DNA from 3 places in the Neobacillus sp. SRL179 genome. Region 1 is predicted to be linked to each of the others. Evidence: riboswitches for the same ligand, from Rfam matches in the RefSeq annotation. Region 1 holds a riboswitch; each other region holds the start of a gene.
What was found. A riboswitch is a leader RNA that binds a small molecule or an ion and turns the genes downstream of it on or off. The one in region 1 is predicted to bind S-adenosylmethionine.
Positions count from the first base shown of each region.

Region 1 (10,997 bases):
CCGGTCTTTTTTCCACAAAGGCGTTTCTTCCTTCTGCTGACTCATCTGTTTTGTAAAACATCCCGAGACTCGCCATTGCAATTTGTGAAATACCTTCAATATTTGCGGAATCAGCATTGAAGGAGTATTTCAACATTTTGATGGCAGTTGGGCTTTTTTCTACTATTTTTGCGGCCCATTCGTCGGCAGCTGCCATCAATTCACTTTGCGGTACAATCTTATTGACGAGTCCCATTTCCTTTGCTTCTTGTGCCGTGTATTTTTCGCATAAATACCAAATTTCCCTTGCCTTCTTTTCTCCAACTATCCTAGCCAAATAGGCTGAACCCAAACCGGCATCGTAACTGCCTACCTTTGGACCGCTTTGGCCGAAAATAGCGGTTTCAGAAGCAATCGTTAAATCACAGAGGACATGTAGTACATGACCGCCGCCTATCGCAAAGCCATTTACGGCAGCTATGACAGGCTTGGGCATCGCACGGATGGTTCGATGGAGATTTTCTATTTCTAAACCGATCCCGCCACCAAGACCACCAGAACTATCATAGCCGTTGTCTCCTTTATTCTTTTGGTCACCGCCAGTACAAAATGCCTTCTCGCCTGCGCCAGTTAAAATGACGGCACCAATTCGGTTATCATCCCAAGCGTCACGGAATGACCAGATTAATTCTTGGACTGTTAGCGCTCGAAATGCATTATAAACTTCAGGTCGGTTAATGATAATTTTGGCAATTCCATCTCTTTTTTCGTAAATTACATCTTGTAATTCCATCTCTTTTTCCCTCCATTTTTCCATAATTTTGTCTCCTAGCTTAATACGGACGAAATTCTTTACCGATTAATTCTCTTGCGATGACAATTTGATTTGCTTGAGCCGTGCCATCCCCAATTTCCAAACCAATGACGTCTCGTAATCTTTGTTCAAGCGGCATTTCTTTCGTATAGGCATAATGGCCATTGAGGAGCATGCATTCGTGAATCGCTTCCTGGCTGTATTTTGGTCCAAGCCACTTAACAGTGGATGCTTCTTTCGAATGCTTTTTACCTTGATCACGGAGCCAAAGACCACGATAGGCCTGCCATTTGATTAATTCTAATTGTGTGTAATGGGTAACAATTGGAAAGGTTACACCTTGAAACGTTGCTAAGGGTTTTCCAAATGCATGCCTTGTTTTAACATGTTCAATTGTTTCATCGATGCTTTGGAAGGCCGCCCCCACACATTGAAGACCAATTAACAGCCGGCTTAAGTCAAATCCATTCATCACCTGGAAAAAGCCGTTATTTTCTAATCCAATTAAATTCTCTTCAGGGACCTCTACCTCCGTTAAATATATGGAGCCTCTCCCAATCGGGATATTTCCCATGTCGTCATAGCCTTTACATTCCACTCCTGGAAGGTCGGAAGGCACTACGAATGCGCTTATGCCCTTACTGCCAGAATTCGGATCCGTTTTAGCAAAAACAATAAAGGCATCCCCAAACGTCGCTGCACTGATTCCAGACTTTTCTCCATTTAGTATATAGCGGTCTCCTTTATGTACAGCCGTTGAGCGGATTCCCGCAGCATCGGTTCCTGCCAATGGCTCAGTAATGGCGACACCAACGATTTTTTCTCCACTTGCAATTTGTGGCAGCCATGTTTTTTTTAATTGCTCTGTTGCATGAGTAGTAATGATTTCCGAGGCCAATGCATTAAGCATGACCGCATAAGTCAAATTGAAATCACCCCGGCCAATTTCTTCTGCTGCAATCCCGGCAGTGAGACACTCAGCCCCGCTTCCTCCATACTCTTCAGGAATCCTTAGACCATTAACTCCTAGCTCCCCAAGCTTTTTCCATAAATGTCTTGGATGCTTCTGTTCACGGTCCCATTTGGTATAGTGCGGTAGTAGTTCATTCATAGAAAAATGACTCAGCATGTCTCGAAAATACTCTTGTTCTTCGCTAAATGAAAAATTTAACAAGATAACCCACTCCTTTAACTTTTATATTTGCAAATTTTGTGCCAACTTTTGATTGCCCTTTATTCAGGCTTTTTCCTTTCGAATTTTTGCAATTCTACTATTTTTCGCAGATCTGTGACACAACCATGCGAATCGTATTATCCTTTAAACTCTATGAACGCAAAAAACACACGAAATCGTGTGTTTTTCCAGATTTTATTTCAATTTATATTTAGCCATTTTCCTATAAAGGCTTGCTAAATGGATGTTTAAGATTTGCGCAGCCTTTGTTCGGTCACCATTTGATTCTTTTAAAGCTCGCTGAATAGCAGCTATTTCAGCCCTTTTGACTGCCTCTTCCAAGCTTACGGCAACCGTGCCCTCTTCTTCATCGATTTTCTGTACAGCAACATCAAAAGCTGAAAAATGAAATGAATTTTCAATGGTTAGTGTGTCACCCTCTACCAAATTCATCCCACGCTCAATACACGCTCTTAGTTCTCGAACATTCCCAGGCCAATCATAGGACACAAGCCATTCCTTCAGTTCCGGAGTCATATATTTCACATTTTGTCCTATTTTATCATTTAAATAATTAATAAAATGATAGGCCAAGGGCAATATATCTTCTTTTCTTTGCCGCAGCGAAGGAATTTTTAATTCAAACACGTACAAGCGGTAAAATAAATCCTGCCTGAACTTTCCCTCCTGAACAAGTGTTTTTAAATCCTGATTCGTTGCCGCAATGATGCGGATATCAACATTTTTACTCCCTGTTCCCCCAAGCCGTTCCACTTCTCTTTCCTGTAATACTCGGAGAAGTTTACCCTGTGCTTGGTAGGGAAGTTCGGATATTTCATCTAAAAAAAGGGTCCCATTTTGTGCCAATTCTATTTTACCGGGCTTTCCTTCTTTTTTCGCCCCGCTGAAAGCCCCTGCTTCATATCCAAACACCTCAGATTCAAATAGCTCATGGGGTATAGCAGCACAGTTCACGGCAACAAATGAATGATTCTTTCTTGAACTAAGTCCATGAATCGCTTGGGCAAATAGTTCTTTTCCCGTTCCACTTTCCCCTGTAAGCAGCACAGTGGAATTACTCGTGCCGATTCTTGCTGCCAATTCTTTAATTTGAGTCATCAATTGGCTTTCTCCGATAATATCCTCAAAACTATATCGAATGCGATTGTTAGATTTATTTTTTAACATTGGCTTTTTCCCACCTATGAACTGTGACTCGGTAAAATAAGGATCACAACCTGTCCTTTGACCACTTCATTTCCAAATTGGTTAAAACAACTAACCTTTTGAGTTACCCAGTTTCGGTCAGGGTTAATATCAATAATTTCAAGTTCTGCAGTAATTTCATCACCTATATGGACTGGTTGATAAAAAACTACTTCTTTTTGTAGTAATACACATGCAGTTCCAGGCAATTTTTGGCTAATAACCTGCGTAATTAGACCTTCCGTAAGTAAACCAGGAACAAGCGGTTTGGAGGAAATACCCTTCCAATCATTCTCAACTTCTTGATATATAGGACTAAAATCTCCCGTTAATTCGTTACACAATTTGACATCATTTTCATTAAATGTTCGTTTTAGTCTAGCGATTTGTCCGATAAACAATTTTTCAATAATTACACTCATGGTATACTCTCCCACAGTATGAATATTTTGAATATTTGGTCTTAATTATACTATACTTTTTGGAATGTTTAAATGCAAGTGAACCTCTTTCCAATTAATACAATTAAAATCGGAGTGCCATTTTAATGGCTTGCGTTCTCCATCCACTCAACCAATTTCTTAAATTGACCATTTATGCGAAAAGCTTCTGCCTCTTGTTTCATTTGTTGATTTCGTTTAAAACTAGAAGTCTTTCTATCCTTTATTTCAGTTGAATGCTCCTTCAGTTTATAGGCTATTGTTAATGTATCTTCATATATCTTCTTCATATCCCATTGCTCGGAATCTTTTTTTCTCGATATTAACCTTGAGCCAGAACCACCTTTGTACTCTACTTCCCACGTATAATTTAAGTTCAATTCACAGAACATGTAATCTATGATACAGGCAAGAGTTTTTCGATCTACTAAAACATTCCTCACTTTTTCCTGAAATCATTTTCTTAGACCTGCCATATTCTAAATTCATATCCTATCCAAGCATGGACAATTAACACCTTCAATTTTATGACAATACGTTTCGTCAGTAACACCAGAAGACTTAAGAGATTAGGAGAAAGAGAATGAATATATCATTTTTTCAGGATAGTTATTAATTTGACAGATACCTAATTGTTGTTGTTATAATATAGATAATTCAATAAGGTTATCAAGAGTGAACGAGAGTCCTGGCTCAAGGAATTCACAGCAACCTGCCAATTGGTAAGGTGCTCCAACCAGCAAAGCAATGCTTTGAATGATAATGATCGGCTTAGGCTCTTTGTTGCGTTCATATGCAATAAAGAGCTTTTTTCGTTGCCTTCGTTTTAGTAACCTATTGATTTAATAAATAGGAGGACAAAAGATGAATACTTCAGGATTTATAAGAGGAATGATGTCAAAAAATATGGAGGGAGAAAAATTTTTCCTTTATGTTGCTACTTGCATTGAAAAAGAACTACAGGAATGGGATCCAGATTTTAAAGTAATGGTAATGAAGCTCAAGAACTATGAATTGTTTGTTACAGGTAACCAAGAATCACTCCAAGTTACTATTACAGAAAAAGAGATAAAAACACTTCAACAAAGAGGTCCGTATGCTCTAGATAGAAAAATTTGGAGGGAGCTAGAACAACAAGGCCTTCAGATAATACGAGGTTCTGGAAATTATTTAGGACATGTATTTATGGTAAAGTAAGATATCTAGGAAATTTAAGAGCTGCCCCCAAGCACAGTAATGCACTTGTGGTTAGGTCCTTTAATTCAGAAAGTTGACATTATATATGTGAGTGAACGCTTGGGGTACGGCAAAATTGAAACGACATATTAGTACTATTCTCACGGGATAAAGGAGCTGCGGGAGGAAGAATAGAAACTAGCGATTGATTCCTCGAGAATATATAGCTCAGTTTAAATAAAGATTGTTGTGGTTTGTTTATGATATATGAAAGGTGTCGTTGCGCGAATACCAGCATCAATTATCGGGAGTAATGTAGTGGCTAATTAAATACGTGTTAGAAAAACAAAACTGTAACTCACACTACTTACCAGCAGGGTGAGTTGTTTTTTGTTTAATGAGTATAGCTTATGGATGTTTAGTTGAATTAGAATAATACTCTAGTGTTAAAATTAAACTTCCCAACTACTTATAATCTCAGACACCTTACTTCCTTTTACAAAAAATACTGCAATGTCTATAGAATCAAGAAAAGGTTTAATTTTGTTTATTAATTCTCGATGATCTCTATTATCTGGAATTGCAAACGCTGTTTTATATATGTACTCATCTAACTTGGGCATAGAGAGTGTTTCAGCTGTGGCAAATAGGAGTTCCGATATATGAACTTTTATTTGACTTCTATCAAATGGTTTACCGTATCTTTTTGAAGAAGAATCGGAACTAGTTTCCCCTATGGCCTCGATAAAAAGTCTTATGTCATTGTTAGAGTTTGTTTTCTTTGCGATTACATCCTTTCCTGAATGCTTAATTTCTTTCTTTCGATTTATGATCATATAACCCCTTTCTACTAAATCTTGGCAAACGGCATCAATGACATCTAATTCAAACAACAAGGAAAACACAACCTTTCTCTTTTCATTTCTACATATGTGAGTCTTGATTAAATTATATTATTCTAGAAAATCAAAGGCATAGCCTTTTACATTCCCTTTATAATTGGCTTTTAATAAAATAAACTTATTTCTACACCTTACAACTACAAGCCTTGTAAACGATGTGGAAAGCAATTCCGGCCCACCTCTAGGGTTAATAGATAATGTAGTGATCTATGTAAGGTTTCTGCTAGGAGACATTCCTATAGAATAACAAATATAAAACGTTGAATAAGCCACTTAAATAACAACATTTTGAGTGCTGAAACCAGGCCATTACAGGGGTAAAATTCGCGAAAGGGGTTTAAGTAGTTTGGCAGCGGCCCCACCTAAAAACAGTTGTTTTCCCCTGTCTAAGTTCGCCAGCCCCCTGTAGATTAGCCCCTATTCTCTAATTCTTCGTTTCTTTGTCTTAATTCATCATTAGCTGATTTTATTTCTGTATTTAGGTAGTTTATTTGTGCCGTCAATTCTGATAGCTCATTCAAGTAATCCTCAAGTTTATTATGAATTTCCTCAGTAGTATAACTCCCATAATATCCTCCACTACTGTAACTACTGTCATTACTGTCCAAAAGAAGTTTAGACCCTATACCTAGCCCTACACCTATTAACCCTTTAAATAGATCTTTTCCAGACATAGCCCTTTCCCCCCCATTTCTATAAACTTTAAATTCTTCCTTTATTATCATGATAGTTTTTATTGTAGTCAATAAATGTTTGAAAGTTTAGAAATCTGTTGTAAAAATTTATAAAAGCAACTCCAATATTTCAATTTGAATAATCAAGAGGTACCCTTACCGGCTATACAGTTGGAAATATATTTGTTAGAAAATTTTATAACTTCGAATTCCAATATTCCACAAAAGCTCTGTAACCCTTCTCAGTTATAAAATATGGAATCAACTGCTCTCCCCTTAGCTTATAAGAATAAATGGAGGGTTTACCCAACCGAAATGCTTTTTCCATTCTGTGATTGCCATCTATGATAGAAAATATTCCAGGACGGATTTCAGCTTGGACTATAATACTATCTATATTAACAGTAGGTAAATGGTCTTCATTTAAAGATGAATGAAGTCCATGCCACTTAAACCATTCATTAATATTTATGTATTCTTTAGCAACAACTAGTTTCCCACAATGAATGTCTTCCAAAATTCTAGATATATTAAAATGAAATACTCCATTTCGAAATATTTCATCGTTTTCTTTAACAGGGCAGGATTCATATAATTTCTTTACATGCATCATTCTTGATTGACTCATCAATTCTCTCTCCTTCCAACTATCAAAAACTCCTACAAATGATGAATCGATGATATTACTTCAAGATACTGTCTGCGTTTCTTTGAAATTTCTGCATATTCATCGTATATCAATTCTTCATAATCAAAACTTTGGTTGCTTTCCATTGTATCGTAGTATTTTTTGTTTAAAACCTCCATTACGACTTCACTCTTTTGTAGTTTTTCTGACACAAGGAATTTTTGCTCCTTATCTCCCCAATACACATAAATTTCGGAGCTAAGGTCATCTCCTCCTCCAATAATATACCGGGAAAGTTGATATTCAAATAAAAAGTAACTTTCATGCTCCATATAAACAATCATACATTTTCTAACAGCTTTAGATAGACGGTGAAAATTCCGATCATAATCGGAATTTGACTCAGTACTTACTAATATACCTGCTTTTTTACATTCTTTACACAGATGTTCACGGTGACCTCTACCGCTAAATTTTTCATTAGGCAGAAAATCCCCACATCCTTTGCAGAAATGGCCTTGTTTCTTACTTCTCACTCATAAAACTCCCCATTAATAGTTATTCAACCCTTACCTAATTAATATTTTATCACCTTCGTAAAACCAATACGCTATTAAGCATTACTAATTTCGCTTGTGTAAAATTTGTGTAAAATGATTTAAAAACCTACCTTAGTCAGCCGTTTTCCCACAAAAAAAAAAACACTCATAAACGTTGATTTAACAACATTTATGAGTGTTTCACCGTTTCTTAATTTAACTCAATTTTACCTAAAGATACCGGTGGTCGGGGTCGAACCGACACACATTAAAAAATACATTCTCATTACATATGGATCAACTAATTTACCCAATTAATATTTATCAACCGTAGCACCCAACACCGATGCACGAATGAAATCAAGCTGCTGAAATCGTTTCAGCTCCTCTGGTGTACCGGTCACAACGGCACCGTTTAAACGGAGCTTCCCGTTCGAAGCCTTGGTATTTTCCTTAATTCCTTTTAAAGCCTCTTTTACGGAACTAGTATGGTTTCCTTCTTTTAGCAGCATTTCTAAAGTGCCAATAAACCCTTGCCCATCTTCGTCAAAATAAGGCTGTTCTGGTAACACCGCAAAGCCAAAAGCGCCTCCTCCTCCCTTCGTCTTCAGACTGTCATCGTCAAGTGTCTTTTCCATCCTATCTAACTGAGTGGTTGTTGTGGTGTCGACCCACAGCCAATTGACATTATTCTGTCCAAGCTTCTCGGCTGCTTGTGATAGGGTCAATGGCTCTTTAAATGATAAAGCCACCTCGACTAAAGTGTTCTTATCCAAGCTCGTTGCGATATCGAGCTCGTGCGGTAGGTAGTCGTATGACAAACCAGGATAATAAAAATCTATTTTTCTTTCATTATTAAAATCATTATACCGAACGTACCTTTTCGCTTCTTTATTTAAACTATTGACCTCCGTGGTTCCACTACCTCTTTCCAGAAGCTTTATTCTTCCGAATACAGGAACCTTTTCGGTCTTCTTATCCCAAAGTATCGAGCGATCCCCAATTGTTTTTCGGTAGGTTGATTCTGCAGTAATACTAAAAAGGTTATAGTTAAATGAGGTGCCTCCGGGAGAAATATTGGCTCCGTGAATACTTTCGTAGAACATATCCGTGTTCTCGATTCTTTTCGTTAGAATATATTGACTGCCCATAAAAAGAATCGTCAATAATAATGTGGTGGTAATAACGGTAATAATGATGTACTTAATCGTTTGTTTCCTTTTTGATTTTTTGACAGCCTTTTGTAAAGAAGGGCTGCTGACAAAGTCAATATCCTGTTCATTTTTTGAATCGTGATTTTCACTCATGGATGGCCTCCTTATAAATCTTCTCAAATTTTTTCCTCGCCCTAAATAGATTCGTCTTGATTGAACTGACACTGATCTCTAAGAGCGTAGAAATTTCTTCATATGTAAGTCCTGAATGATACTTTAACAGCAACAGCTCCTGAAATAGCGGTTTTAACTTTGAGATTGCTCTACCTATTTCACTATTGCGTTCCTTGTGTAGAAAAATAACTTCAGGCTGTTCTTTTTTATCTGTCTTTAGAAGCCCTTCGTCTAGGTTTAAGTCGTACCTTCCTCGCTTCCTGCATTGATCATAATAGGAATTTAACGCCACTCGTATTAGCCAACTACGAATTTTTGCAATTTTGATAGTATCGTAGTACAGCAAATATTTATAAGCAGCTTCCTGAACGGCATCCTCCGCATCTGCCTTTGAAATACTTAACTTTCGTAAGTACCTGTACACTATATTCAGTTCTGCATTGAGTTCATTTTGCTTATTTATTTCAACCATTATCGTCCTCCCCGCTCATAAGACGTATAGCATGAGAAAAAGTTTACAATCATTATAAAAAAAATTTGCAAGGTTTCCCAGGGTCAAAATTACATAGGCATCCTGTTCCACACTTCCCGATTCTCGAATATCGGACATTATTGTAGTGCCGGTCGCCCTAGAATTATTTTCTTCAGAGTTTGTTACACAAAAAGAGCATCAAGTTTTTTCGCTCATTGAAGAAGTATTAGTTACTATTCGAGGATTTTCCAGAATCTTAAATATAGTTCAGCTAGGCAGTAAAGCATTACTGAACCGGGATCATACCCCAGCTCCTAAAAATCCATAAAATGAGGTACAGAACTTTTAAGTTCTGTACCTCATTCAATACTTTTTAATTAGAATTGTTCGGGTAATGACAAGTACAAGGTCAGGTAAAAAAATGGCTTCTTCATCTAAAAAAATCTAGGTCTGCGCTATCTTTTTAACTCCTCCTTCCGCAGCATCCTCCTAACGACCTTCCCTACTGCACTCTTTGGTAAGCTATCAATAAACTCGATATATTTTGGCTTTTTATAGGATGCTAGATGATGCTTGCAATATTCTATAAGCTCTTCTTCACTCGCAGTGTGTCCCTCTTTCAATACTACAAAGGCTTTCACACTTTCAACCCATGTCTCATCTGGTACTCCAACGACCGCAACCTCCATCACAGCAGGATACTTGTATAGAACTTCTTCCACTTCACGAGGATAAATATTAAATCCTCCGCTAATGATCATATCCGATTTACGGTCTACTAAATACAAGTAACCTTCTTGGTCGATGTAGCCCATATCTCGTGTATAGACCCATTTTCCTTTAACTGTTTCAGCTGTCAATACTTCCTCCTTCCAATAGCCTGACATTGATTGGTTAGAGGAGACAACAATCTCGCCAATTTCACCTTGTGGAACCTCGTTGCCATCTTCGTCAACAATTTTCACTTCTGTTGTAATGGTTGGTCTGCCACAAGATAACAGCCGATCATAATAAGCAGGATTTTCTAGACCTAAAATATGGTCTTCAACCGGTAAAATGGATAGTATAAGAGGAACTTCTGTCTGCCCAAAATATTGAATAAATTTTGGCCCCCATAATTCAAGCCCTCTCTTTAATGCTACTCGAGGCATCGGTGAAGCGCCATATATTAGACTACGAACAGAATCAAAGGATTGCTTTTCCACATCTGGTGTTGATAGGAGCATGACAATCATCGTTGGAACCAGGTTAAGTGTAGTTGGTTTTATTGTTTCAACTGCTTGTAGAAATTCTTGAGGATGAAAGGTTGGTAATATGGCATTGGCAGCGCCTCTAATCCAATGTGGTAAGACAAGTATGCCAGAAGCGTGTGTTAAGGGAGCGGCGTGCATCATGATATCCCCTTTATTGATCGTGAGTGTAGACAAGATATTCGTTGCCATAGCTGCCCAGGATCCCTGGGTATGAATGGCTGCTTTTAATTTTCCAGTGGTACCAGATGTATATTGAAGGGTAGCATAATCATCTTCCACTAAAGGAACAATAGGGTCCTCATCGGTAACCGCTTTCATTTTCTCGTAAATTGGAATCATCCAATCATACTTGGCAAAACCGTCCACTTGACAAAACAGAGTTCCGATTGGAAGTCTTACCTTCAGTCTCTCC
Region 1 covers NZ_OZ481792.1:2,371,219-2,382,215, reverse strand. Annotated here, with positions in the region: gene menB (1,4-dihydroxy-2-naphthoyl-CoA synthase) at 1-772, opposite strand, end outside; gene AC4E8C_RS11805 (acyl-CoA dehydrogenase family protein) at 813-1,967, opposite strand; gene AC4E8C_RS11800 (sigma-54 interaction domain-containing protein) at 2,163-3,155, opposite strand; gene AC4E8C_RS11795 (MaoC/PaaZ C-terminal domain-containing protein) at 3,170-3,595, opposite strand; gene AC4E8C_RS11790 (hypothetical protein) at 3,718-4,056, opposite strand; SAM riboswitch class I at 4,277-4,379, shown strand; gene AC4E8C_RS11785 (hypothetical protein) at 4,478-4,810, shown strand; gene AC4E8C_RS11780 (hypothetical protein) at 5,242-5,685, opposite strand; gene AC4E8C_RS11775 (hypothetical protein) at 6,102-6,365, opposite strand; gene AC4E8C_RS11770 (hypothetical protein) at 6,562-6,993, opposite strand; gene AC4E8C_RS11765 (hypothetical protein) at 7,026-7,529, opposite strand; gene AC4E8C_RS11760 (anti sigma factor C-terminal domain-containing protein) at 7,847-8,839, opposite strand; gene AC4E8C_RS11755 (RNA polymerase sigma factor) at 8,832-9,332, opposite strand; gene AC4E8C_RS11750 (class I adenylate-forming enzyme family protein) at 9,788-10,997, opposite strand, start outside.

Region 2 (10,997 bases), 1.4 Mb from region 1:
ACAATAAAAAGATCCGGTCGCTCATCGCAATAGCTTCGCCGATATCGTGAGTCACGAGAATAGCTGTTTTTCCAAATTCATCTAAAATTTTTGAAACTAAATCCTCAAGTCTTAGTTTAGTTTGATAATCGAGAGCGGAAAAAGGCTCATCCAGCATTAATAGTTTAGGCTCAGTAGCTAGTGTTCGTACGAGAGCTACCCGTTGTCTCATGCCGCCAGACAACTGCCGGGGAAGTTGTTTTTCCACTCCCGATAAACCAATTTGATTTAAAAGACTGAGCACTGCCGTTTTTGTTTTCTGATTAAGCTGCTTGGATAGTTTTAGACCCATGAAAATATTCTCTTCGATTGTTTTCCAAGGAAACAAATAATCCTGTTGGAGCATATAGCCGATCTGGTTTTTCGCGGTTGTTACAGGATTATTTTCTAACAAAACAGATCCTTGGGTGGGTTTAAGTAAACTTGATAGGATAGAAAGTAGGGTTGTTTTACCACAGCCACTGGGGCCGAGGAGGGAAACAAACTCTCCCTCTTCAACCGCAAGTGTTATATCGGAGAGGGCCGTGGTGGCAGAGGCTTTCGTAAAATAAGTATGGTGGATGTGTTGAACTTGTAAAAAGCTCATGAAAACGGCCTCCCTTTCCTATTATTTTTTAATAACCTTTTCAGCGACTTCTGTGTTTACAAGTGTTTTGTGATCTACTTCTTTAGGCAATTCGCCTGCTTCTTGCATGATGTTTTGCAGATTGTTCCATTCTTCTTCATCCAGGATAGGATCGGTTGCAAACGAACCTTGACTCTTATAACGCTCCACCACAGTGGTCATGATATCTAAATCGGTATCAGGAAAATAGGGTTCTACAGCCTTGGCAATTTCCGCGGCACTGTGTGTTTGCACCCATTGTTGTGCTTTATAAATAGCTCTAGTAAATTTTTCGATGGTGCCCTTGTTTTTCTTCATGTAGCTTTCTTTAGCCATAAAGGTTGTATAGGGAACATGGCCTGATTCTTTTCCGAAAGAAGCGACAATATGACCTTTACCTTCTTTTTCAAAAATACTTGCGGTTGGTTCAAATAATTGAACGAAATCCCCTGTACCGGAAGCAAAAGCATTTGCGACATTGGCAAAATCAATGTTTTGAATTAAATTAAGGTCATTATGAGGGTCAATGCCATGTTTCTTTAATACAAACTCACCAACCATTTGCGGCATGCCGCCTTTACGTTGGCCTAAGAATGTTTTACCTTTTAACAGATCCCACGTGAAATCATCAATTTTTTCTCTTGCAACCAAGAATGTGCCATCAGTCTGCGTTAATTGGGCAAAGTTGATGACCGGATCATTTGCACCTTGGGCATGAACATAAATAGACGTCTCTGAGCCAACAAGGGCAACGTCAGCACCGCCTGAAATTAACGTGGTCATTGTTTTGTCTCCGCCGGGGGTAGTCGTAACGGTCACGTCCAAGCCTTCAGCCTTGAAAAACCCTTTAGCGAGAGCAACATACTGTGGAGCATAAAAAATGGAACGGGTAACTTCAGCAATTCGAACCTTTTCTAATTTTTTTGTCTTTGTTGTAGAATCATTGTTACAAGCTACTAAAGAGAACATCAGAATACTAATGAGAAGAAAGGAGAAACTGATTTTTAATGATTTCTTCATGAATGGAACCTCCTTATTTACCTTAAAAAATCTGGGCTAATTGCCTAAAATATCGTATGTAGGGAAGTAAAATGTGTGAATACCTAGACCATAAATTTTTACAAAAATATAACAAGGGGGAAATGGCAGTGGAGATACATAACGGAAGTATTTTGGAAATCAATCGTTTTCCCTCTCCTAATCCAAACGTCGAATTATCGATTATTACCTATCTTTCCAATGGGTTAAGGGTGAAAGGATTGCTAGCAGCGCCTTTACATGAAGGAACGATGGATGGGTTCCTTTATTTACGCGGCGGAATAAAAAATGTTGGGAAAGTACGGCCAGCGCGAATTGCACAATTTGCCTCTGAGGGATTTATTGTTTTCGCTCCTTACTATCGTGGTAATCAAGGTGGTGAGGGAAATGAGGATTTCGCTGGGGAAGATCGTGAAGATGCCTATGCAGCCTATTTATTGTTACAATCATTGCCGATGGTTAGGGATATCCATGTTTTTGGTTTTTCTCGAGGTGGTGTAATGGCATTGTGGACCGGCATTAACTTTCCAGATGCCGCTTCGGTTGTCACTTGGGGAGGTGTAAGTGACATGACCTTAACCTATAAAGAGCGAAAAGATTTACGGAGAATGATGAAAAGGGTCATTGGCGGGACGCCAGAGAAGTATCCAGAACGTTATAAGGAAAGAACTGCCCTGTATGAACTTGAAAGAATAAATGCACCGGTTCTGATCATTCATGGGGTCAAAGATGAAAATGTCTCCGTGGAACATGCCTACAGACTTGAAAGAAGGCTTAGGTCATTAGATAAACAGGTAGAGTGTTGGTATTTTGATGAGTTTACCCATTACTTTCCCCCGGTATTAAATAGAAAAATTGTCCATGATTTATCAATGTGGATGAAAAACCAGAGCAAAAGATGGTAATATATAGTTAATATAAGCAGAGGAGCGGATTTTAAAGTGGGTATGCCTCTTGAATTAAATACTATGATTGTGACAAAGGGCAGGGAAAATCGGGTAGAAGAGAATCTTTTTGTGCTTGTAAAGGAAGGATATAGACTTTACCCGATTGAAATTCCAATTGAGGTTAGAAAAACAATGGATAGTGATTCAAATGGAATTGCTTTAATTAAAAAAGTGGAGTGGCAACAAAGCACAACTACCATTACCTATGAATTAGTTTCATTAAATTCAACGAACTGAGTAAGCAGTTGAAATCCTGAATTTATTTCACTCCAATTAAAAACGCACACGAGAATAAAATCTCTTGTGCGTTTGTTTTTGATAATTTTTAAGCTATAGGCCCGCCTTTTTCTTCAATTTCAGCCGATACATCGGTGAATTTTTTGAAGTTTTCACGGAATTTTGCTGATAGTTCTTTTGCCTTTTTCATATACGCCTCTGAATCTGCCCATGTTTTATTCGGTAGAAGCACCTCATCAGGAACACCTGCTATATGAAGAGGAATATTTAAGCCGAAAATGTCATCTTTAACGGTTTCGACATGGTTTAATTCACCCTCGAGCGCTGCTTGAACCATTGCCCGTGTATAGGAAAGTTTCATTCTGCTTCCCACTCCGTATTCTCCGCCGGTCCACCCCGTATTAACCAAAAAGACATTGGCGTTATGTTCAAGTATTTTTTCTCCCAGCATATCCGCATATCGAGTCGCAGGGAGCGGCAGGAATGGAGCACCAAAGCAAGTGGAAAAAGTTGCTTGAGGTGATGTGACTCCTCGTTCAGTACCGGCCAGTTTAGAAGTATATCCGCTTAAAAAGTGATACATTGCCTGTTCTTTTGTTAATTTCGCGATTGGAGGCAATACTCCGAAGGCATCAGCCGTTAAAAAAACGATTGTATTTGGATGCCCAGCAATACTTGGCTGAATGATATTATCAATGGCTTCCATTGGATATGCAGCTCTAGTATTTTCTGTTAATTCACCATCGTCATAATCTGGGATTCTTGATTCAGGATTAATCGTGACATTTTCAAGTACCGTTCCGAAACGAATAGCATCAAAAATTTGCGGTTCTTTTTCTCGTGAAAGATTGATACATTTAGCGTAGCAGCCCCCCTCCATATTAAAGACCCCGTTGGAGGACCAGCCATGTTCATCATCGCCGATAAGACGGCGGTTGGCATCAGCTGAAAGGGTGGTTTTTCCTGTTCCAGACAAACCAAAGAATAAGGCAACATCGCCTTCAAGACCGACATTTGCGGAACAATGCATCGGGAAAATATTATTTTCCGGTAATAAGTAATTCATGACAGAAAAAATGGATTTTTTCATTTCACCCGCATATTCCGTCCCGCCAATTAAAACAATCCTGCGTTCAAAAGAGATGATAATAAAGGTTTCAGAGTTTGTACCATCAGTGGAGGGATCAGCCTTAAAATTTGGTGCGGAAATAACTGTAAACCCTGCCTCATGTGTGAGTAATTCGTCTTCTGTTGGCCGAATGAATAACTGTTGTACGAATAGATTGTGCCATGCATACTCATTTATTATCTGGATGGGCAAACGGGACTTTTTATCTGCACCGGCAAAGCCTTTAAATACAAAAATTTCCTCTTGTAGTTTTAAGTGATCAAGAACTTTATGATACAGGTTTGTAAAAATTTCTTCAGAAATAGGTTGATTCGTCCCCCAGGCAATTTTATCCTTAGTGGTTTCCTCAAGGACAATAAATTTGTCTTGTGGTGATCGGCCTGTGTATTTACCAGTAGAAACACTGACAGCCCCTGTTGAAGTTAGTGTACCCTCATTGCGGCTAAGGATCCTTTCAACAAGTTGTGGAACTGATAATTGTACTTGAACATTAGCATCTTGCAACAGTTGTTTTAATTCATTGGGAATATGAACAGAATTCATTTACTGAAACCTTCCTTTATCCATGTTTTATGTTTATTATGCTAAATAGTATAACACATTTTGTTAATTATTCTATACTATTCTGAAAATTCAACAAAAGTTATTGCTTTTATTGTAGGGATTAGGTCTTGTAATATTAGGTATTATATATATATAGGAAGAAAAATAGATTGCTCAAAGGATTTTGTTGGAAAAATTCCATTGACATTGCTCGATAAGGTAGGTTATGATTTACCCTTGAACGGATACTCTCTTATCCCGAGCTGGTGGAGGGACAGACCCAATGAAACCCAGCAACCTGCACACGAAAAATAGATGGATCAAAGAAAATTTTTCGGGCAAAGGTGCTAAATCTGAAGCAAGGCAAGTCCTTGAACGATAAGAGTGAAAGGCACGCAAAACTTTTGCTATCAACCTTTCCTCAAAATGGAAAGGTTTTTTTGTATTTTAGCATAAATTTTTCGTGCTACATAATCGCTGCTATTTATTCCATCGTTTAAATTTTCTATGGGATTTCTTCACGAATATGGTTTAACTAATAATAATCCCATGTTTATTTCATACTACTAAGGGAATGAGTTCCGTATCAACTCGAGGTTAAATGGCAAGGTTGTTATTATCTCATACATATAACCTCACCTTATTCAAAAATAAAGGAGGAATTCAGATGTCAACAAAACGTCGTTTGTTCACTTCTGAATCAGTTACTGAAGGTCATCCCGACAAGATCTGTGACCAAATTTCTGATTCCATTTTAGATGCTATTCTTGCAAAAGATGCTAACGCTCGTGTGGCTGCAGAAACTTCTGTAACCACAGGTTTAGTATTAGTTGCTGGAGAAATCACTACATCTACTTACGTTGATATCCCCAAAATTGTTCGTGAAACCATAAAAGGGATCGGCTATAATCGTGCAAAGTACGGCTTCGACTCCGAAACTTGTGCGGTTTTAACCTCCATTGATGAACAATCACCAGATATTGCAGCGGGCGTTAACCAGGCGCTAGAGGCACGTGAAGGCCACATGTCTGAGGAGGAAATTGAGGCAATTGGTGCAGGGGACCAAGGTTTAATGTTTGGATTTGCTTGTAATGAAACAAAAGAACTTATGCCACTGCCCATTTCACTTGCACATAAGCTTGCCCGCCGCTTAACAGAAGTGCGGAAAGAAGATATATTACCATACCTTCGTCCAGATGGAAAAACCCAAGTAACAGTTGAATATGATGAAAATGATAAACCAGTTCGGATTGATACCATCGTTATTTCAACACAGCACCATCCAGAAGTTACTCTAGAACAGATACAACGAAATGTTAAGGAATATGTTATTAATCCAGTGGTTCCTCAAGAACTAATCGATGAAAATACAAAATATTTTATTAATCCAACAGGACGTTTTGTTATCGGAGGACCACAAGGAGATGCCGGCTTAACAGGCCGGAAAATTATTGTTGATACGTATGGCGGCTATGCACGTCATGGCGGCGGCGCTTTCTCTGGAAAGGATCCTACCAAAGTTGACCGTTCAGCGGCATATGCAGCTCGTTATGTAGCAAAAAATATTGTCGCAGCAGGACTTGCTGAAAAGGTAGAAGTTCAGCTTGCTTATGCGATTGGTGTTGCACGACCGGTCTCCATTTCAGTTGATACTTTTGGTACAGGTAAAGTAAGCGAGGATCAATTGGTTGATTTAGTTAGTGAAAATTTTGATCTTCGCCCAGCCGGAATTATTAAAATGCTGGATCTTCGCCGCCCCATCTACAAAAAAACAGCGGCTTACGGTCACTTTGGACGTACAGATGTTGATCTTCCATGGGAACGCACAGATAAAGCAGACACTTTACGTCAGCAAGCCAACCTTTAATTAACGGAAGCGTGATGATGGAAAACGGAGTTGCATTTCAAGATGTAACTCCGTTTTTTATTTTTCGTCAGTATTAGCGTAGTATGGAATACAATGTTTAAGTAGGTCTATAGAAGTGAAAACTGTAATTACATGAAATTTCCTACTGTTCGGTGTGCAAATTTGACTGTTTTAGTGGTAGTATTAGAGAGGTGTTTTTTTAAAAGACCTTTTAATTTAAATTGGAGTAGGTGAGGTACATAATGTGTGGTTTTATCGGTTGTGTACACGACATAACACAAAACTATAGTGAAGAACAAAAACAGCAGTTTAAAAAAATGAACGATATAATTACCCATCGCGGACCAGATGATGATGGCTTTTATTATGATGACCATATTCAATTTGGTTTTCGCCGCTTAAGTATTATTGATATTGAGAGCGGTCACCAGCCGCTTACGTATGAAAATGAGCGCTATTGGATTATCTTTAATGGTGAAATTTACAACTATGTGGAGCTTCGTGAAGAATTGCTCAAAGAAGGATTATCATTCGCGACAAGTTCTGATACAGAAGTGATTATTGCCTTATATAGTCATATGAAAGAAAAGGCAGTTGAAAAACTGCGCGGAATGTTTGCCTTCGTCATTTGGGATAAACAAGAACAAACGCTGTATGGTGCTCGTGACCCATTTGGAATTAAACCCTTCTTTTATTTTGAAGATGGCGACCGAACATTTTTTGGTTCTGAAAAGAAAAGCATTTTGCTTGCGTTAGAAAATGATGTGTTGAATTATGATTCCTTACAGCATTATTTAACTTATCAATTTGTCCCTGAACCATTTACCTTATCAGAGGGAATTAATAAGCTTGAACCTGGTCATTTTTTCACAAAAAAGATTGGCTCTAAAATGGAAATTAAAAAGTATTGGAAGGCACATTTTAACCCTGTCCATAAATCAGAAGAAGACTTTATTAAAGAGATTAAGGATGTCTTATATGATTCTGTTGAAAAACATATGCGCAGTGATGTTCCGGTAGGTTCATTCCTATCAGGCGGAATTGATTCTTCGATTATTGCCTCCATTGCAAAAGAATATCACCCAGCAATTAAAACTTTCTCCGTTGGATTTGAGCGCAATGGCTTCAGTGAAATAGATGTAGCCAAAGAAACCGCAGATAAGCTTGGTGTAGAAAATATCAGTTATGTGATTACACCGGAAGAATATATGAAGGAAGTTCCTAAAATTATGTGGCATATGGATGATCCACTTGCGGATCCTGCATGTGTTCCGCTCTACTTTGTTGCGCGGGAAGCTCGTAAACACGTAACAGTTGTTCTTTCGGGTGAAGGTGCCGATGAATTATTCGGCGGCTACAATATTTACCGTGAACCACAATCATTAGAAGTGTTTAATAAAATTCCTAGAGTGGGTAAAGTCCTTTTAAAAGGAATTGCTAACATGATGCCAGAAGGGATGAAGGGTAAGAGCTTTATTGAGCGTGGTATCACACCTATGGAGGATCGTTATATAGGTAATGCCAAAATGTTCACAGAAGAAGAAAAGCGTGATCTGTTAAACGTCTACCGTGAAGGATTAGATTATACGGATATTACTAAACCGCTTTATCAAGAATCCCGCGGCTATGACCCGGTTGACCGTATGCAGTATATTGATATCCATACCTGGATGCGCGGTGATATTTTACTCAAGGCTGACCGAGTTACCATGGCACATTCATTAGAGTTGCGGGTGCCGTTCCTTGATAAAGAAGTATTTGAAGTAGCTTCAAGAATTCCAACAAGCATGAAGACGGCGAATGGAACGACCAAGTATATTTTACGTAAAGCGGCAGAAGGGATTGTTCCTTCCCATGTCCTTGACCGTAAGAAACTTGGGTTCCCTGTACCTATTCGTCACTGGTTAAAGAATGAAATGAACGATTGGGCGAAAACCATTATCCGTGAAAGTAACACAGACCACTTAATTAATAAAACGTACGTATTGCGCTTGCTTGAAGACCATTGTCAAGGTAAAGCTGATAACAGCAGAAAAATCTGGACGGTTCTTATGTTTATGGTTTGGCATCAAGTGTACGTAGAAGATGTCTATTCTTTTCAACGGGATTATGCACTTCAAAAGGAATTGCAAACCCTGAAACATTAAATTAGGAGAGCACCCATACTCATTAAAGTTTGGGTGCTTTTCTTTATCAGAGAAGAATATAAAATTTGACTTGGAGAATTGTCCAGCACCAGGACGCTTCCGCTTTTCTTAAGATTGCAGGGATTTATAATATTGGCCCTTCTCGGCATATTCTGTATAAATGCGGGTCATATCTTCTTTATCTTCTGCCGTTAATTCTCTAATAACTTTCGCAGGTCTGCCAAATGCTAAGGTATTAGGGGGGATTTTTTTTCCTTGGGGAACTAAACTGCCTGCGCCAATAAAGGCACCTTCACCAATTTCGGCATTATCAAGAATAATGGACCCCATTCCGATTAATGCTCTTTTCCTAATGGTACAGCTATGGAGAATTACCTGGTGGCCAATGGTTACTTCGTCTTCTAAAATTAGCGGGTTATTAGGACTTTGGTGTAAGATAGAATTGTCTTGGATATTAACTTTATTGCCTATCCTCGTGAGGGCAACATCACCACGTATAACGGAATTAAACCAGACACTAGAGTGTTCACCAATTTCAACATCACCCGTGATGGTTACATAATCGGCAATAAATGCAGTTTTAGCTATTAAAGGATATTTGTCTTTATAAGGGTAAATCATAGCGTTCGCTCCTTTTTGGGTGGATACTTCTATTTTAACGAGAATCTGTTAAGGTTTTCAAAGTATTCAACTTTTTCTTAAAAAACTTTAAATTTAACTGTAGCTAATAACTTATTCTAGGGGGAAAAAATATGTGGAAGTGGGAAGCAGAAGGGGATGCTAAGGCGGTAATTGTAATTGTTCACGGGGCAATGGAGCACCATGGCAGATATGGGTGGCTCATTGAAATGTGGCGGTTAGCTGGCTTTCATGTCATTATGGCTGACCTTCCAGGTCAAGGGATGACAACGAGGGCCAATCGAGGTCATATTGATTCCTTTGATGACTACATCATCGAGGTAAAAGATTGGATTCAAGCAGCATATCGCTATAACTTACCCGTATTTTTGTTAGGTCATAGTATGGGTGGATTAATTTCAATCCGCTTGCTTCAAGAGGAACAATTAAATATTGCAGGTGTCATTCTTTCCTCGCCATGTTTAGGACTTGTCCATACCCCATCTAAATTTCTAAATACACTGTCACATCTCTTAAATGTTATTTATCCTTCCTTAAGGATGGACTCGGGTTTAACGGTTCAAATGGCTACAAGAAACGAAGATGTCCGTGAAGCTGATGCGAATGATACTCTTTACGTGACAAAGGTTTCTGTCAGGTGGTATCGTGAACTTGTGGATGCTATGAAACAGGCATTCGAAGAACTCGAAAAAACACAAGACATCCCTATGCTTGTCATGCAGGGCGGAGAAGACAAAATCGTGAATAAACGTACTGTGAAAGAATGGTTCAATTATGTGCCATTATCTGAAAAGCGATTTAAGGAATGGCCAAAATGTTATCATGAAATTTTTAATGAGCCAGAACGTGAAGAAGTATTTGAATATGCAAAGGACTTTGTTCACAGCCAATTAAAAGCGCTCGGATATATTATATAGAAAGGTTGTTGTTTCCATGATGCCAATCACCCTAATGTCTAGGGTCTATCGCAAGATACTTCCAGCAGTCCATCAAGAATTGGCTTATTGGAGAAGCCGGGCTGAAAATATCCCTAATGTAGAGCTTAGAAAACAAGCCCTCGCTAGTATTGACATGAAAACCTTCCACTGTGAAGGTGGTGCAATCCTTGCTCTAACAGCTAAAGATGATTATCTAAAGGCAATAAAGTTTATTGTCGCTTATCAGACTATCAGTGATTATCTAGATAATCTCTGTGACCGCAGTACATCACTTGATCCAAATGATTTTGCAGCCCTTCACGAAGCTATTTCTGATGCACTTGTTTTAGAGGCTGAAGAGAAAAATTATTACCGGCTCCGTGATGACCAAGATGATCATGGGTATTTACATGATTTATCAGAAACCTGTCGTCAAGTTTTAAGGGAAATGGATCATTATGATAAGATTAAAAATTATCTTCTTGAACTTTGCAGCTATTACTGTGATTTACAAATTAACAAACATGTAGTAAAAGAAGAGCGGGTTCCAAGGCTAGAACAATGGTTCCGCCGTTATCAGGAAGTGTTACCTGAAATGGAGTGGTATGAATTTTCAGCATGCTCAGGTTCTACACTAGGGATATTTTGTTTAATATCCTATGCAATGCGGGACGATTTTCAAGTAAGCGATGCCGAAAATATTCGCAAAGGGTACTTTCCGTATATTCAAGGACTTCATATCCTATTAGATTATTTTATTGATCAAGAAGAAGACATTGCTGGAGGGGATTTAAATTTCTGCTCCTATTATAAAAGTGAGGAAACCCTTTTTAATCGTTTAAAATATTTTGTTAGCCAAGCAGACCGGCACACTGAATACCTTCCACATA
Region 2 covers NZ_OZ481792.1:3,737,280-3,748,276, reverse strand. Annotated here, with positions in the region: gene AC4E8C_RS18565 (ABC transporter ATP-binding protein) at 1-625, opposite strand, end outside; gene AC4E8C_RS18560 (ABC transporter substrate-binding protein) at 647-1,663, opposite strand; gene AC4E8C_RS18555 (alpha/beta hydrolase family protein) at 1,786-2,586, shown strand; gene AC4E8C_RS18550 (DUF2584 domain-containing protein) at 2,623-2,865, shown strand; gene pckA (phosphoenolpyruvate carboxykinase (ATP)) at 2,954-4,537, opposite strand; SAM riboswitch class I at 4,788-4,922, shown strand; gene metK (methionine adenosyltransferase) at 5,205-6,404, shown strand; gene asnB (asparagine synthase (glutamine-hydrolyzing)) at 6,647-8,551, shown strand; gene AC4E8C_RS18530 (gamma carbonic anhydrase) at 8,660-9,172, opposite strand; gene AC4E8C_RS18525 (alpha/beta hydrolase) at 9,304-10,107, shown strand; gene AC4E8C_RS18520 (tetraprenyl-beta-curcumene synthase family protein) at 10,124-10,997, shown strand, end outside.
Region 2: it holds a riboswitch for S-adenosylmethionine, as region 1 does, so the genes downstream of both, metK (methionine adenosyltransferase) here and AC4E8C_RS11785 (hypothetical protein) in region 1, are expected to answer to the same signal.

Region 3 (10,997 bases), 1.5 Mb from region 1:
TGCCAAGGGAATTAACAAAAGATGAAGAAGCAAAAGGACTAACATTAACAGACAAGCAAGTACGTAATCGTATTAGTGCAACAAACATTCAAAAATTATTGAAGCAAAAGCCTGCCCCGCTGACAGCCAAAAAGAACCTTGCACTAATTGAAGCAGGCAATCTTGAAGATGATTTAGTCAAATTGAAAGATGTAGACTGGGTCATTGAAGTCGTTGTTGAAAATCTTAACGTTAAGAAGCAAGTGTTTGAAAAAGTAGATCAATACCGCAAACCAGGCAGTATTATCAGCTCAAATACTTCCGGAATTTCAGTGGAGGCAATGGCGGAAGGTCGTTCTGAAGATTTTAAGAAGCATTTCTTAGGAACCCACTTCTTTAACCCGCCGCGTTATCTTAAACTGCTTGAAGTGATTCCAACACAATATACGTCCGCAGAAGTCCTTTCATTCATGAAAACTTTTGGCGAGGATGTCCTCGGAAAAGGTGTTGTTCAAGCAAAAGATACGCCTAACTTTATTGCTAACCGCATTGGAACATATGGCCTGCTCGTGACGGTTAGAGAAATGTTAAAAGCTGGCTTAAGTGTAGGGGAAGTTGATTCCATTACTGGTCCCTTAATCGGACGTGCAAAAAGTGCTACGTTCCGTACTCTTGATGTAGTGGGGTTAGATACCTTCTATCATGTTGCTGGAAACGTATATGAACAAGTGGAAGGAAAAGAAAAAGAAGTGTTTGAAGTACCTGCCTTTTTAAAAGCAATGGTGGAAAAAGGCTGGTTAGGAAGCAAGTCCGGGCAAGGTTTCTTTTTGAAAAAAGGAAAAGAAATTCTTGAACTAGATCCAACTACGTTAGAGTATGGACCGCGTAAAAAGTTATCTACAGCTTCCATCGAGTTGGCCAAACAGGAAAAAGGAACAGCGAATAAATTGAAAGCGCTTGTATATGCGAAAGATCAAGCAGGACAATTCCTTTGGAACACGTTTACGGAATCATTTGTGTACTCTGCGCAGCTTTTAGGCGAAATTGCTGATGATATAGTCGCAATCGACCGGGCTATGAAATGGGGCTTTGGCTGGGAAATGGGTCCGTTTGAAGCATGGGATGCCATTGGCGTTGAAAAATCAGTCCAAAAGATGAAAGAAGCCGGTATAGAAGTGCCAGCATGGGTAACCGATATGCTGGAAAAGGGTCACTCGTCTTTCTATATTGAGGAAAATGGTGAATCGTTCTTCTATCATAACGGTCAATATCGACTCGTGGAATACAATCCAAAAGTGATTGACTTGAAAAAAATGAAAAAGCAAAAGGGTGTTATTAAAAAGAATAGCGGCGCAAGTCTAATTGATCTTGGTGATGGCGTTGCACTGTTAGAATTCCATTCACCTAATAATGCAATTGGTCTTGATATTGTGCAAATGATTAACTTCGCGGTGGATGAAGTTGAAAAGAACTTTAAAGGTCTTGTTATCGGTAATCAAGGCAAAAATTTCTGTGTCGGTGCAAACTTGGCGATGATGCTAATGGAAGTACAAGATGATAATATTTACGAACTTGATATGATCGTTCGTCATCTCCACAGTGCCCTTCTAAAAGTTAAATACAGTTCTAAGCCAGTAGTTGCTGCACCATTCGGGATGACTCTTGGCGGTGGAGCAGAAGTTTGTCTGCCTGCAGCACACATTCAAGCATCAGCTGAAACCTACATGGGACTTGTCGAAGTGGGTGTCGGCTTACTGCCAGGCGGCGGCGGTAATAAAGAACTGTATATGAAGCATTTAGAAAATCTGCCAAACGGTGTCCCATTTGATTTGCAAAATGTGGCTAATAAAGTGTTTGAAACAATTGCTACAGCAAAGGTTTCGACATCGGCGGAAGAAGCGCGCGAAAACAACTTCCTAGATGCATCAGATGGCATCAGTTTTAATAGTGACCACTTAATTTATGATGCAAAGCAAGCCGTTCTAGCCCTACATGAATCTGGATACAAACCAAAACCTCGCCGCAAAGTGCCAGTTGTCGGTGAAACAGGCTACGCTACTCTCTTACTCGGTGCAGAAGCAATGCGATTATCCGGCTATATTTCAGAGCATGATTTAAAAATTGCCAAGAGAATTGCATATGTTATTGCCGGCGGAAAAGTACCATTCGGGACAGAAGTGGATGAGCAATACTTATTAGATTTAGAAAGAGAGGCATTCCTCAGTCTGATTGCCGAACCAAAATCACAGCAGCGCATGCAGCATATGCTTGTGAAAGGTAAACCGTTACGGAACTAATTTCGATAGATTACTATAATTTGAATGAAAGTGAGGGAACTTGCATGAGAGAAGCGGTAATTGTGGCCGGAGCTCGGACCCCGGTAGGTAAAGCAAAGAAAGGAACGCTTGCCCATGTTCGTCCTGATGACTTGGGCGCGTTGGTAGTAAGAGAGACATTAAAACGTGCGGGAAATTATGAAGGCAATATCGATGACTTAATTATTGGCTGTGCGATGCCAGAAGCTGAACAAGGAAACAACATGGCCCGGAATATTGGAGCATTAGCAGGACTTCCTTATACAGTACCTGCCATAACAGTCAATCGTTTCTGTTCTTCAGGCCTGCAGGCGATTGCTTATGCAGCCCAAGGAATTATGCTCGGGCATACCGATACAGCGATTGCTGGCGGAGCAGAATCGATGAGCATGATCCCAATGATGGGGCATGTGGTACGTCCCAATATTAAACTGGCGGAAACGGCACCCCAATATTACATGGGAATGGGCCATACAGCTGAACAAGTGGCGCAAAAGTATGGAATATCCCGCGAAGATCAAGATGCATTTGCCGTGAGAAGTCATCAACGCGCGGCAAAAGCGATTGCAGAAGGTAAATTTGTAGACGAAATTGTTCCAGTAGATGTGACCATCCGTACAGTTGGTCAAGACAATAAACTTGTTGAAAAGTCCATTCAATTTTCACAAGACGAAGGTGTTCGCCCTGAAACAAATATCCAAACCCTTGCGAAACTTCGTCCTGCCTTCTCCGTTACTGGTTCGGTGACAGCAGGCAATGCTTCGCAAACAAGTGACGGTGCTGCGGCTGTGATGGTAATGGACCGAGAAAAGGCAGAATCGCTTGGTCTGAAACCACTGGCAAAATTCCGATCCTTTGCTGTGGGCGGGGTACCGCCAGAAATTATGGGGGTTGGTCCGGTTGTAGCCATTCCAAAAGCCGTTAAGCTTGCCGGATTAGAGTTATCTGATATCAACTTGTTCGAATTAAATGAAGCTTTTGCTTCCCAATCCCTTCAAGTTATTCGCGAACTTGGTCTTAATGAGGAAATTGTCAACGTAAATGGCGGTGCGATTGCTCTTGGACATCCGCTTGGCTGTACAGGTGCTAAATTAACATTATCACTCATTCACGAATTAAAACGCAGAAACCAGCAATTTGGTGTAGTTACCATGTGTATCGGCGGCGGGATGGGTGCTGCTGGAGTATTTGAACTACTTTAAAAAAAGACAAGGGGCGATCAAATAAGCCCCTCTAAAAAAGATTAGGAGGAATTTTTAATGACAGAAACGAAAAAGATTGTTAATGGTGGAAGCTTTTTAATCGAGGATCTTTCATTCGAAAATATCTTTACACCAGAAGATTTCACGGAAGAACATTTAATGATTGCCCAAACGGCAGAAGATTTTGTTGAAAAAGAAGTAGCACCACAACTTGAGCACTTAGAAAACCATGAATTCGATCGTACCGTTAAACTTTTGAAAAAAATGGGCGAACTTGGTTTATTAGCGGTTGATGTTCCAGAAGAGTTTGAAGGCTTAGGATTAGATAAAGTAACCTCATCGGTTATTACGGAAAAAATGGCGCGTGCAGGCGGGTTCTCATTATCCTATGGCGCACACGTGGGGATTGGGTCTTTGCCAATTGTATTATTCGGTAATGACGATCAAAAGAAAAAGTATTTACCAGCGCTTGCTTCAGGTGAAAAATTGGCCGCTTATGCGTTAACAGAGCCAGGTTCTGGTTCCGATGCCCTTGGCGCCAGAACAACCGCAAGATTAAACGAAGCTGGTACTCATTATATTCTTAATGGCGAAAAGCAATGGATCACCAATGCCGGATTTGCTGATGTATTTGTTGTCTATGCAAAGGTGGATGGCGAGCACTTCACAGCCTTCATCGTAGAGAGGGAGTTCCCAGGTGTGTCTACTGGTGCTGAGGAAAAGAAAATGGGGATTAAGAGCTCATCCACACGTACCCTTATCTTAGAAGATGTGGCTGTACCAGTTGAAAACTTATTAGGTGAATTTGGTAAGGGGCATGTAATTGCCTTCAATATCCTTAATATTGGACGTTACAAATTGGCTGTTGGTGGTGTCGGCGGTTCTAAGAGTGCCTTTGAGATGACTGTTAAATATGCAAATGGACGTAAGCAGTTTAAAACACCAATTTCACAATTCAATTTAACAAAAGAAAAGTTTGGAACAATGGCGGCGAAAATTTATGCAGCGGAAAGTTCTGTTTACCGTACGATTGGTTTGTATGAAGAAAACCAAGGTAAATTATCGACCGAGGAAGCAAAAGATCTTAAAAAATTGGCCAATTCCATTGCTGAATATGCTATTGAATGTTCAGTAAATAAATTTTTTGCCAGTGAAGTATTATCCTATGTAGTGGATGAAGGCGTTCAAATTCATGGCGGCTATGGCTTCATGCAGGAATATCCAATTGAGAGAGCTTATCGTGATGCCCGTATTAATCGTATTTTTGAAGGAACTAATGAAATTAATCGTCTCCTTGTGCCAGGAACGCTTGTGAAAAAGGCGCTAAAAGGCGAACTTCCACTATTTCAAAAAGCAATGGCACTTCAAGAGGAATTAATGATGCTAATGCCAGAAGAGCCTGGTGACGAGCCGTTAGCGCAAGAAAAATATTTAGTGAAAAATGCGAAAAAAATTGCTTTACTTGCTGCGGGCTTAGCGGCTCAAAAATTTGGCAAAGCACTTGAAAGCGAGCAAGAAGTTTTAGCGAACATTGCTGATCTTGTTTCCAATGTGTATGCAATGGAATCTGTCGTATTACGGACGGAAAAGGCTATTGCCAAAGACGGTGTAGAAAAGAGTAAGCAAAAACTTCTTTATACACAAATCTTCTGTCAGGAAGCCTTTAATGAAATTGAAGCAACTGCAAAAGAATCACTTGTAGCAATTGAAAAAGGGGATACCCTTCGGATGATGTTGACCTCGCTTCGAAAATTTACTCGTCATACTCCAATCAATGTAATTGCGAAGAAACGAGAAGCTGCAGATGTAGTTATTGAAGCTGAACGTTATATTGTGTAAAGGAATGTGCTCCCTCCTCTTTTGGAGGGGGCTTTTCTTTTTAAAATTAGCGAAATTTAAGAAGGGTTTTTACGAAATTAGTCGAATTATTTCTAGGGGAAGCTTTTTAGCCTCCATGTTAGGATTTTCAAAGGCGTTATGGTAATATTTGATTGACGCGTTTACAATTTTGGTAAAAGGCGGTGAAACAATGTCTCTGACTTTTTACTGGTATCCGAAATGTGGTACATGCCGTAATGCAAAGAAATGGCTGGATGCTCATCAACTTTCGTATCAAGAAGTACATATTGTCGAAAATCCACCGACACACAAAGAATTGCAGGACTTTTATCAAAAAAGCGGCTTGGAATTAAAGAAGTTTTTTAATACAAGTGGCTTAAAATATCGAGAATTAGGGATAAAGGATAAAATGAAAACTGCAACCGAAGAGGAACTGCTAGAATTGCTGGCATCTGATGGAATGTTGATTAAAAGACCCATTTTAACAGATGGGGAGCGGGTCACAGTAGGCTTTAAAGAAGAAGAGTATGAAAAAATGTGGCTATAGCCATACTTCTTTATTCAATTATGGAAATCGAATGACTTCGATGATAGATTTAGAAAAAACAATGGAGGGTTTAGCAAATGAGTATACCAAAAGACTTACGTTATTCTGAAGAACACGAATGGGTTAAAGTTGAAGGAGAAAGAGTCCGCGTTGGGATTACGGACTTTGCACAACATGAATTAGGAGACATCGTGTTCGTTGAACTCCCTGAAGTGGGTACAGAAGTATCGGCTGACGACCCATTTGGCAGCGTTGAATCTGTTAAAACGGTATCGGAACTATATGCACCAGTTAGTGGTAAAGTAGTGGAAATTAATGAAGATTTAAGTGACAGTCCTGAATTTGTTAATGAATCACCATATGAAAAGGCTTGGATGATTGTTATTGAGCCATCTGACTTAAGCGAGTTAGAGAAATTGATGACTCCAGAACAATACGAAGAAATGACAAAAGAAGACTAATGTTGCAAAGCACCCGACAATCGGGTGCTTTTTCTCTTAAATTTCCACTCTTTTTCTTCTACTTTCCAGGAGAGACTAATACTAAATATATAAAGAGGGTGGAAATATGACGTTAAAACAGCAAAAGATCGATGTAACGGACCGTGTAGTTGGCAAGTTGAAAAATGGAGAAATAGAATTATTTCTCGAAAATTCCTCAATCGGAAAAATTAAACTTTCGGAAAACATTCAGGTTGACTTAAATCCACAGTTTGAAGCGGAACAACAAAAGATTTATCAACAAGTAACTGTTACGGAACAGCCTGATGCTAAGTATACTGATTGCGATGATGGCGGCTGGTGCTAATGGCTTAGGCCGAGCAAATTCCTATTTCTTAGCTGACAATAATGATATAGTTAACATACTAAGAAGAAGGCACACGTAATCGATATTTTAGAATATGTTAACATAAACTAACTTTTTTATTACAGGTGATGGATATGAATGACTCGTATGTTGACAAAGTTCTTATTGTCGAAGGAAAATCGGATAAAAATAAGGTAAAAAATATTGTGAAGGAACCCGTTGAAATTATTTGTACCAATGGAACAATTAGTCATACCAAATTAGAAGAACTAATTGAGTTTCTTGAGGATAAGGATGTTTATATCCTTGTCGATGCAGATGCATCTGGTGAGAAGCTCCGCAAACAATTCAAACGGGAATTCCCACAAGCTGAACATCTGTATATAGACCGGATGTATCGCGAAGTCGCAACCGCACCTGTACACCATCTAGCGACTGTCCTTTTAGGGGCTAATATTGATGTTCACACAGAGTATTTAGAAATGAGTTAATGTATATGAATGAATGGAAACGAACAGAATTAACAACCTTTCTCGATCTTCATGAAAGCGGCCTAGTCTATTTTTATACCCCTCTATGCGGCACCTGCCAAGTAGCGTCGCGGATGCTGCAAGTCGTAGAGGAGCTTGTAGATCTTAAAATGGGAAAAATGAACCTAAATTTTTATCCTGATTTGGCTAAGGATTTTGCGGTTGAAAGTGTACCTTGTCTATTGTTTGTGAAAAACGGCACGGTGCAGGAAACCATATACGCTTTTCATTCAGTTCCTTACTTGTTGGGGAAAATAAAACAGTATTTAGGGTGAAGCAGATGCGAGCGGGCGTCTGCTTTTTCTGCTAATAAAGCATTGTGAGGAGATGACAGTGCCTGTGGAGCCTCCAAAAAGAGGAGCGGGGGAACTGTGAAGAGTGCACAGTGCCCGTGGAGCCTCCAAAAAGAGAAGTACGGGAACTGTGAAGAGTCGACAGTGCCCGTGGAGCCTCCAAAAAGAGAAGTACGGGAACTGTGAAGAGTCGACAGTGCCCGTGGAGCTTACCAAAAGAGAAACACGGGAACTGTGAAGAGTGCATAGTTCTAAATGAATCAAAAACAATCTTATTCACTTTGAAATTAAAATAATGCCCTAATCTTGTCGTTTAATCCTTTCTAAAAATTGGTATTCTTTCTTCCCGATATAACTAAAATTCCTCATTAGCACCCTCCTAATCGTCTTTTCCGACTTAATTACCCCACACCAATCCTGCACCTTATTCGTAGTAATCCTTTCATCCGTAAATAATAATTTTAGCTCCTCAACAGCTCGTAATATAGCTGTATCCACTAATTCTTCATGCCCACATGGATCACAAATTAATTTCTTATCCTCCACATGTACCGTAAAGGAGTGGCAGTCGGCGCAAGTTATTCCTTTTCTTAACGAACTGTAGTTATATTCAGGTCTTTTGAAATCGATATTAATCTGGTGCGAAGAAACTAATTTATTTGCTAAACTCTTGTGGCGCCCAGTTAAAGTGGATGGTCTATCGTTTATTCTTTTCATAAACCTAGGAAGTTGATTTGGATAAAGAATGGGTTTATTCTGAGGGGCTTGATATAAGGTAAACTCGGGGTTAATAAACACAACATACGGTTCAATGGAGATTCGGTTTCCAATTTTATGGAGCAACTGCCGCAACAAGGATTCACTTCGTTCTAGTTGTAAGAGTGGGTTATTTATTTCCTTTTTTGTAACCATGTGATAGAATCGACCATTTTCAAAGAAATAATCACCTTCAAAATTCTTCACTTCAAACAGGTATAGTGGCTCTTGGGAAATCAGCACCGAATCTAGTTGGAATTTCGCCCCACTTGTCTCTAGGCGCAAATCATTTACAATCAAACTTTGACATCGAAGCTTCTCTGTTAAAGAATCAAACATCACCTCACCTTCAAACCCCTTTACGAGATTATAATAGCGCTGTTTCCACTCTTCCTCTAACACCATGTGTTTGTTTAAAACTCTTAACATTCTAATTTCATCAGACTCAGTTCTTGGTTTATAAAACATATTTCACCTCCTACTCTATTTTATTAAAAAGGGATAGATCTCCGAAGATGAATATTTGAATACTTTTTGACAAAAATTTCTATCTTTTGACCAGGAGCTGTCGAGCAACAGAATGTGGATACACCTTATCTATTTATCCAACAAACCTCATAATCCGACATATTTCTCAGGAAATTTCCAAAAGACCAAAAGAATTGTCGAGCGGTTTATTGGAGGATTCCCTCATATACTGCGGAATTACTACAATATAAAATGTAGACCGGAGTGGTAGGGATGATAGAATTAGTTGAAAATTTTATAGAAAAATTCTACGAAGCAGGACATGTACTTTCATTAATCCAACAGGCTGATGTGAGGGTCACCATAAAATGCGAGCTGGAAACAGTTCAATTAGAAATTAAACACGGCTCCATCAGTATTCTGCAAAATCATGAAGTTCCACAGGGCAATTACGAAATCCGAGGAAACAAGCAGGCCATGAAACAACTGTTTGAAGGAACGAGTAGACTGCGGGATTTAGAACATCGAGGTCAGCTAAGCATAGCTATGCCGCTTAGAATTACCCTATTGCTAGAATCCCTCTTCTTTTTAACAAAAGCACAGCAAAATTTCGCAAAAGTAATTTAATCAAAGGTATTGACTCGGAATTAAACTTACTGTATTGTTTATTTAAAATATTCAATCAATTGCAACAAATGAATGACATATTCATATCAAGAGCGGCGGAGGGACTGGCCCTTTGAAGCCCGGCAACCGGTTTGAAACACGGTGCTAATTCCAGCAGAGCTAAACACTCTGAGCGATAAGAAGAGCGCACCCCCTCTTCTTAAAGAAGTGGGGGTTATTTCATAAAAGGGAGGAACGAATGTAATGGCAGAAAATCAAAAGAAATATCGCTTTGAAACTTTGAGTGTTCATGGAGGGTTGTCACCAGATCCTGTTACGGGTGCCCGGGCAGTACCAATTTATCAAAATAATGCTTATCAGTTTAAAAATACAGAACATGCGGCCAACTTATTTAGCTTAGCAGAGCCGGGCTACATATACACGAGGATTCATAATCCGACGACCACTGTTTTTGAAGACCGAGTAGCATTATTAGAAGGGGGAGTTGGAGCTTTAGCTGTTGCCAGCGGGATGGCTGCGATTACCCTAGCGATTTTAAACGTTGCTGAAGCTGGTGACGAGATTGTCTCTGCCTCCAATCTATATGGCGGCACCTATAATTTATTGGCCGTTACCTTACCGAAATACGGCATCAATGTAAAATTTGTCGATGCTGAAAATCCGGAAAACTTCCGGGCTGCTATTACCGAAAAAACGAAAGCAGTCTTTGCAGAAACCATCGGAAACCCAAGCTTACGGGTACTCGATATTGAGAAAGTAGCCAATATTGCTCATGAAGCTGGTGTTCCGCTTATTATTGATAATACATTTGCAACACCATACCTGTGCAGACCAATTGAACATGGGGCTGATATTGTTGTCCACTCTGCAACAAAATGGCTTTTAGGGAATGGAACATCAACGGGGGGAGTTATTGTGGATGGCGGTCATTTTGATTGGAATTCCCCTAAATTCCCTGGCTTTACGACACCTGATGAGAGCTATCATGGTCTTGTCTATGCAGAGGCATTAGGCGCTGTTGCTTATATTATTAAAGCACGGGTTCAATTATTACGTGATTTAGGTCCTGCTTTAAGTCCGCAAAATGCCTTCCAGTTTACACTAGGACTGGAAACTCTGCATGTACGGATGAAGGAGCATGTAGCCAATACAAAGGAAGTGGTTGAGTATTTATTAAACCACCCTGCGGTTGAATGGGTCTCTTACCCTGGCCATGCCTCGCACCCTGATAATGAATTAGCCAAAAAGTATTTACCAAAAGGTGCAGGGTCCATGGTAGTGTTTGGAATAAAAGGTGGAAAAGAAGCAGGAGCAAAACTCATCAATTCGTTATCACTTTGGGCACATGTGGCAAATGTTGGGGATGCCAAGAGTTTGATTATCCATCCCGCAAGTACGACCCACCAGCAGTTGGATGCCGATGGGCTTAAAGCAGCCGGGGTAGGAGAAGATTTAATCCGTCTCTCAATTGGAATTGAAAATGTAGAGGATCTCATTGATGACCTCGAAACAGCGATAGAAGCAGCAACAGGTTTAGCTTCATTGAAGGCTAAGGCCTAGGTTTTCCTTCATACATTTATTCGAAAAATGAAGGATTTTTCGTTGACACCTCTTTTTATTAGTGATACGATAAT
Region 3 covers NZ_OZ481792.1:3,921,050-3,932,046, reverse strand. Annotated here, with positions in the region: gene AC4E8C_RS19580 (3-hydroxyacyl-CoA dehydrogenase/enoyl-CoA hydratase family protein) at 1-2,276, shown strand, start outside; gene AC4E8C_RS19575 (acetyl-CoA C-acetyltransferase) at 2,321-3,496, shown strand; gene AC4E8C_RS19570 (acyl-CoA dehydrogenase FadE) at 3,554-5,335, shown strand; gene AC4E8C_RS19565 (arsenate reductase family protein) at 5,526-5,882, shown strand; gene gcvH (glycine cleavage system protein GcvH) at 5,960-6,343, shown strand; gene AC4E8C_RS19555 (YusG family protein) at 6,450-6,689, shown strand; gene AC4E8C_RS19550 (toprim domain-containing protein) at 6,824-7,180, shown strand; gene AC4E8C_RS19545 (thioredoxin family protein) at 7,186-7,494, shown strand; gene AC4E8C_RS19540 (nuclease-related domain-containing protein) at 7,813-8,736, opposite strand; gene AC4E8C_RS19535 (hypothetical protein) at 9,010-9,363, shown strand; SAM riboswitch class I at 9,444-9,545, shown strand; gene AC4E8C_RS19530 (O-acetylhomoserine aminocarboxypropyltransferase/cysteine synthase family protein) at 9,607-10,923, shown strand.
Region 3: it holds a riboswitch for S-adenosylmethionine, as region 1 does, so the genes downstream of both, AC4E8C_RS19530 (O-acetylhomoserine aminocarboxypropyltransferase/cysteine synthase family protein) here and AC4E8C_RS11785 (hypothetical protein) in region 1, are expected to answer to the same signal.